3 regions of the Agaribacillus sp. DX54 genome follow, and region 1 is predicted to be linked to each of the others. Evidence: riboswitches for the same ligand, from Rfam matches in the RefSeq annotation. Region 1 holds a riboswitch; each other region holds the start of a gene.

Region 1 (2,202 bases):
CAACTTCTAACGCTTTTATTGTAGTTTTTTGTAATAGTAAAGTTGATGATTGGGTAGAAGCTCAGGGTGGAAGATTTTAATGACATCTTTTAAGATGAGGTCGGGCCGGGCCATACCACTTTCCCAATAGTCATTGCCCCCATTTTCACTCATTCTTTTATTGAAGGTATATACGTTCCCATCCCTGAAAGCTTTAAAAAGGGTATATCTCTCATCCATCATTTCCAGTTCTTTTAGCGACTCAGCCCTCGGGCCAATCCAAAAATCGGACTCAATTAAGTTATCGAGAACCACTTCAAAACTAAGTGGGAGGCTACCTGTTGATTTCTCATTTTTATAATAATAATCTCCACCCGCATCTTGGATAAGCTTGGTTAGATAACTATTTGAACCTGGCATATACCAGGTTCCTTTAAAATTATTCCCCGTCATAATAGCAGGCCGGAAATCAATGTCTGCCGTAATCGCTCTTGCTTTCAGGTATTCCTTTTCGATACGCCTGAAGATAGAATCTGCCTTTTCATCTTTATTGAAAAAAGCCCCGACAAACTTAATCCATTCTGCCCTCGCCAGCATATTCTTCTCCATCCATTCAACGTTATAAGAAATCGGTACACCGGCCTCTGTCAAACGTTCATCTTCATTTCTTACATTATCAACACCTGTTTTCATGACTAAGTCAGGGGATAAATCCAATAAAATTTCCAGGTTGCTTTCCTTAAGAGAGCCTACTTGTCGTATTTGACCCTCGCTGATTTTTTTGTAGATATGGGGGTTATACACATACCTGTCATTCGATACTCCTGTGATTTTGTCCAGTTCGTCCAGCAATCCAATCAAACCAATGTGGGGGCTGGATGTGGTAACCACCTCATCAATTGGTACCGGAATCACAAACTCTGCCCAGTCGACGGAGAAAGGTGCTGCTGCCTCTTTTGAATACAGAACATAAGAAACCAACGTATCATCTTCCACCCAAGGGTTTTTGACAATAACGGACTTAAAATTTTCGTGAACCGCTATCGTGAAGTGTTTGGCATAGGTTATTTCAGGTGTAAATGAGGTGACCGCCTTAACCGAGTCGGAGGCTTCACTTTTTGCTGATTGATTTTGAGTTTGCTGGCAAGCAACTAGTAAAATGAGTAGCGTGGTGCCTATTAGATACGTTTTCATTCATTCATCATTAATCCATTGTTTCAATTCACAAAAAGGCGATAAATGCATGGAACGTAGTTGTCCCTGTATGTTGTTGCATTCGATAACTTCATCCCCTAAGCGTCGAATTGTTGGTTTTGAAATAGGTAGGTCTTCTGGCTTGCCAAGTTTTATGCCTTCCCATCCCGACAGGTCGGGATAGTGGCCTTAGTTTTAAAACCCCTCAGAAAGTCTGAGTTTGGCTTACAGCTGCGGGGGCAGCTCCGGAATTTATCCATTTGAAGATATCACCGGATTCCCTTTTATGCTTATGCACCTTATTTCAGGTGTAAAGGTAAGCTTCTCTCATGATTTTATTTTAATTAACCTAATTAAATCCGTTTTTGAAATTTCAACTTCATCCATTAAAAAACTTAATTATGCTCTTTTCTCTTTTAGTTCGTGAATAAGTATAAATTTGTGGCCAATTCGGTTTCCATGTTTTTAACCTTTAAAACATGGGATTAAAAGGGAATCTTGTGAAAATCAAGAACTGTCCCCGCAACTGTAAGTTCAGTAAGCTTGGGCCAAATCGAATTCCACTGTCCCGACCTGTCGGGATGGGAAGGAAGCCTCAGTTGAACAAGTCAGGAGACCTGCCGAAGAAAATTATTTTCGAACTAAACTTCGGGTGAAAGTTGAAGTGAAGTCCACCACGTGCTCCACACAGCAGTTAAGCTCGTTTTATTAAATCTATGAAACAAAGAATGAAAAAAACCTGTTTATTAGCAGTATGCGTCTGCTTAGGTTTAACAGCAAAAGCGCAAGACTCCCTAAGAATTGTCCAACTGGATGATGTAGTTGTGACAGGGAACAAGACAGAAACAACGCTTGAAAAATCCGGTAAAACAATCTATAAACTTGACAGAAAGCAAATAGAAGCCAACAGAGGTAAAGATGTTACCGATTTGCTCAATGAAATACCCGGCGTGCAAATTGATGGGAACTTTGCCACCCCGGGAACTAATATCAGCTATCGAATTAGAGGAGCTCAAAGCGAACAAACAT
Region 2 (2,202 bases), on a different contig from region 1:
CGTTTTGTTCCCTGGTAAACCTTCTTCTTCGTGCATTGGTTAGTTCGTCCATGGTTTGTCCTCTTTCATCAGCGGCTGCTGACATAACGCTTTTCATCTCTTCCATAGCCAAGGCTTCATTTAATCCTTGATCAACCGTTGCTTCTGGTACGTTCGGTGCGCTTTGAATATCGGCATCGTCTTGATTTTGGCATGATACTGCCGTGGCTAATACCACAGCAATCAATACATATTTGAATTTATGCATTAACATAGTTTTAGGGTTTAATTGATTGAAAATTTGTACTGGTACGTTATTTAAGATCTTAAACTTTCCCGCCACTAATTATCTACGGAATCTTCCAATATTCGTTTTTGGATATGTCACGAAAATATCACAGAATTATCACGAAATTATAACATCCCTCAACCTGGGGTATTATTGAAGAAAATCATTCGATTGTTATGTGCTGAAAATCAAATAATTAAGTGAGATTTGTCAAATCGCTGACATATTTTTTAATTTAAGAAAATATTTTTCAAACTTTTTCAAAAAAATTCCGACAAACAGTAAAAATTGACGAAGGCCAGCTTATCCCACTGTAAATCAAACCCTACTTTTAATTTTCCCGTTACGATTAACCTTGAGAATATCTATTCACTCTCAACTTGTATTCTAAGGTTAATCCAAGGAAGTAAGTACAGTTTTTTTAACAACTAGGGGCAATTTGCAATTGATAGTTGACAGTTGACAATTGACAATTATTTTATGGTGTACACTCTTGGTTTGGCGGTTATGTCGAATTATTTCATAAATTTCCTTACCTTCGTATTGCATTTGGCTTCAGGTGAATACTTCATTTACCAGAATTAAAAGGGAATCCGGTGAAAATCCGGAGCTATCCCCGTAGCTGTAAGCTTCGTGAATGCTGTTTTTTAAAATGCCACTTTTCCGGCAGACAGGAATGGGAAGGCAAAAACAGGTGAAGCAAGCCAGAAGACCTGCCTGATGTGAAACATTTTAAAAGGCTTTCGGTGGAAGAGTCAGGAGTGTAGCACATACAACAGGGTCATAGCATAGATTTTGTTGTAAACGATCCTACAGCCCTATACAAAATTATCGGAAGCTCATTGGTTCAATTTAAGCTTTTAGACAATGAGCAAAAAGTTAATCTTAGGTGGGTGGTGTGTGTGTTTTTCTTTGGTCACATCTGCTCAGACGCAGGATTCCCTGCGTACTGTAATTCCCTTAAATGAAGTTGTGGTATCGGCTTCCAAAATACCGCTGGAAAGAAAAGAAACAGCCAAACCGGTTCAGGTGATTACCTCCCAACAGATACGGAGTAGTGTAGGTAAAGATCTGGCACAGTTACTTAATGAGCAATCCGGCATTATTATCAACGGGGCTTACAGCAATCCGGGGAAGGACAAAAGTGTCTTTATCCGCGGGGCAAGCAGTAGCTACACGCTGATCCTGATCGATGGTATTCCAATTACCGATGCATCGGGTGTAGGTAATGCCTTTGATTTAAGGCTACTGTCTTTACAGCAAATAGAACGCATTGAAATCCTTAAAGGAAACCAATCTACCTTGTATGGCTCCGATGCCATCGCAGGAGTTATCAACATCATCACCCGCGGTTCGGTTGAAGCGCCTTTGTCTGTCCGGGGATCACTGAGTGTGGGTTCTTTCAACACCTCCGAGGCGGCAATCAGTGCAGTGGGCAAACACGGTATTTTTGGGTATAATGTTGGTTACAGCCGCGATATGGCCGGATTGCTTAAATGTTACACTTTGGCTATCCCCTTTTTCAAAAACATGCTGGCAGCAAACCGTATTTACAGTGCGATTTTATTTGGAGGATTTGAGTTAGCCAAAGTTCGGTTTAAAATATTGAGAAACCCTCAAACAACATGAAAACCGCTTTGGTTTCCTGGAGTGGCGGCAAGGATAGTTGTTATGCATTGATGATGGCTATCAGGCAAGGCTTGCAGCCCGCAGCTTTGCTCAACATGATGAACGAGCACGGTAAAGTTTCCCGTTCGCATGCTATACCCTTGCCGGTACTTCGGTTACAAGCCAAAGCCATGGGAAATATCCCGTTATATACAGTGCCGGCCTCCTGGTCAGCCTATGAAAAGGAATATATAGCTGCACTTAAAAGAATTAAGAAAGAACAGGAAGTTAATTGCGTAGTGTTTGGGGATATTGATTTGCAACCT
Region 3 (2,202 bases), on a different contig from region 1:
GGGCAACACATCCGCTACACAGTTAGTAACGATGGAAAATATGTTTATGCCATTATGCTGAAATGGCCGGACAATAACAGTTTGATGCTGGAAAATGTCATCCCCAAAGCCGAAAGCGAAATCCGGCTCCTGGGCTATGACCGACCCCTGTCCTGGGAAGTCGACCCGGAAGAAAGCGAATTGGTTATCAATCTTCCCAAAGAACTCTGCGACGAAGCTAAGAGACCCGGTAAGTATGCGTGGAGTTTGAAGATACCGATTTGAGCTCAGAGGGGATAGGAGCGAGGGGTGAGGTAGGTGTTCCGGATTCCGGATTGGCAAAAAAAATGATTAAAATCAGGAATTTTTTATTCCCAGGTCCATTGCATACTTTAAATCAATGACTAGCTTTGTTTTGTATCAGGTTCTCAATTGCCCGTGCAATTGTGATTAAAAGGGAATCAGGTGTAAGTCCTGAACAGTTCCCGCTGCTGTAATCCTGTCCGGTGAAAAGCCGGAAACAGCTTTTAACAAAAAACCACTGCCTCATTAGCGTTGAGGTGGGAAGGAGTTAAAAGTCAGGAAAGTCAGAAGACCTGCCTTATACGGAAATATTTGTAACCTACGGTGAATGGGTTTATAGATAAGTCGGCTGGCGCTTCCCGTTGCTGTCCTATTTCGTACGTTACGAGTATTTTTTTACTTAGCCAGATAACGTGCGATGAAACCAACCTTTTTATCTTCTTACAGGTACCACTTCACGGAAGGCATCGTAGCCATTAACCTGGCTGTTTACCATCGTCTTTTCCCGATGCGTTTTGCAAAAAACCTGCCACTAATCCAATTTAAATCCATATGAAAAAGTTTGACCGGAAGATCATTTTGATACTATGTATGTTTGTGCTGAAGCCCGCGGCATCTCCACAACCTTTGGTAGCAGGCCACAGCCTGCCAATCAGCAAAGCAACCAGATATTGAACGGGCAGGAAGGCCCGCATTTTGCCGGCTTATCCACATCCCCTGAAAGCATGGCACGTACCGCAAACAACCGGCCTGTTGCGGAAACCGGGGGCAACCCCGATCCAAGCCCCTATGCCACACGGGTATTTGAGTACAAGCCGGCACCTGGGCAGTTTATTAATAAAGCACCCTTTGGGCTCCCCGGAAATGCAGACAATGTATTAGGTGCCCCGGATGGCTCGGTAATTTCACTTGGTGGCTTTGGAGGGTCCATCACCGTAGGCTTTGACCAGCCGATCAGGAACGACCCTCAAAACCCCTATGGAGTAGATTTCACCGTGGGCGGTAATGCATTTCCGAATTGGACAGAGCCGGGGGCGGTTATGGTAATGAAAGACGAAAACGGCAACGGCCTGCCCGATGACACCTGGTATGAGTTGGCAGGAAGTGACTATCATTTTAGCAGTTCCAAAAAAGTTGACATAACCTATTTCAATCCCGGTTACACCGTTGCCCATGATGTGCTTTGGGAAACCGGCGAGGGTGAAGCAGGGGTCATATTCAAAAACAATTTTCACGGCAGCCTTATTATCCGCAACCCGTCATTTTTAATAATGTTAACAACCTCGAGGAAAAGTATACAGGAACAGCGGTTAAAATCCGGGTAAACCGGAGCAATCCCGGTTTTGTAACTTCAGGAAGCCTCTCCTTCGGTTATGCAGACAATAAATCCGGTAACAGTACGCCTACTATACCCGGAAACCCTTATTTTGATGATGAAAACGGGCGTTCGGCAGACGGCTTCGACCTTTCCTGGGCCGTAAATGAGCAAGGCAATCCTGTGGTGCTCGATGAGGTACATTTTGTGAAGGTATATAACGCGGCACAGGAAAATGCCGGTTGGCTGGGGGAAGCTTCCACCGAGATCGAAGGATTTGCCATCACAACCCCCGACCCTGACTGGGTGCGGCGCGACTATTTGTTCCAGTTGATAGGCTCCGCCCCCTTCCAGTTGCTGAAAGGAGAAACGCATTCATTTGAAGGAATACTGTTTAAGAACGGTATACCGCAGGATGCCCTGGCATTCTGGAGTGTGTCGGATGAAAGTCTTGGAAACATTGACCGGAACGGTAATTTTAGCGCCCTGGAAAAAGGACAGGTCACCATCAGTTTTTCCGCCAACGCCGACCTGGAACCGGCAACTTTTACACTGGAAATCGTTGAATTGACGGATATGGTGCTCAGCACCAATAAAACGGAATT

Evidence for each region. A riboswitch is a leader RNA that binds a small molecule or an ion and turns the genes downstream of it on or off. The one in region 1 is predicted to bind cobalamin.
Region 2: it holds a riboswitch for cobalamin, as region 1 does, so the genes downstream of both, AC04NP_RS04320 (TonB-dependent receptor plug domain-containing protein) here and AC04NP_RS19210 (ABC transporter substrate-binding protein) in region 1, are expected to answer to the same signal.
Region 3: it holds a riboswitch for cobalamin, as region 1 does, so the genes downstream of both, AC04NP_RS00580 (hypothetical protein) here and AC04NP_RS19210 (ABC transporter substrate-binding protein) in region 1, are expected to answer to the same signal.

The regions. Positions count from the first base shown of each region.
Region 1 is NZ_JBXEQE010000019.1:95,033-97,234, forward strand. It holds gene AC04NP_RS19210 (ABC transporter substrate-binding protein) at 16-1,173, opposite strand; cobalamin riboswitch at 1,284-1,490, opposite strand; cobalamin riboswitch at 1,608-1,812, shown strand; gene AC04NP_RS19215 (TonB-dependent receptor plug domain-containing protein) at 1,902-2,202, shown strand, end outside.
Region 2 is NZ_JBXEQE010000002.1:360,495-362,696, forward strand. It holds gene AC04NP_RS04315 (hypothetical protein) at 1-247, opposite strand, end outside; cobalamin riboswitch at 802-1,003, shown strand; gene AC04NP_RS04320 (TonB-dependent receptor plug domain-containing protein) at 1,136-1,897, shown strand; gene AC04NP_RS04325 (Dph6-related ATP pyrophosphatase) at 1,894-2,202, shown strand, end outside.
Region 3 is NZ_JBXEQE010000001.1:138,410-140,611, forward strand. It holds gene AC04NP_RS00575 (alpha-L-fucosidase) at 1-264, shown strand, start outside; cobalamin riboswitch at 385-597, shown strand; gene AC04NP_RS00580 (hypothetical protein) at 870-1,607, shown strand; gene AC04NP_RS00585 (Ig-like domain-containing protein) at 1,805-2,202, shown strand, end outside.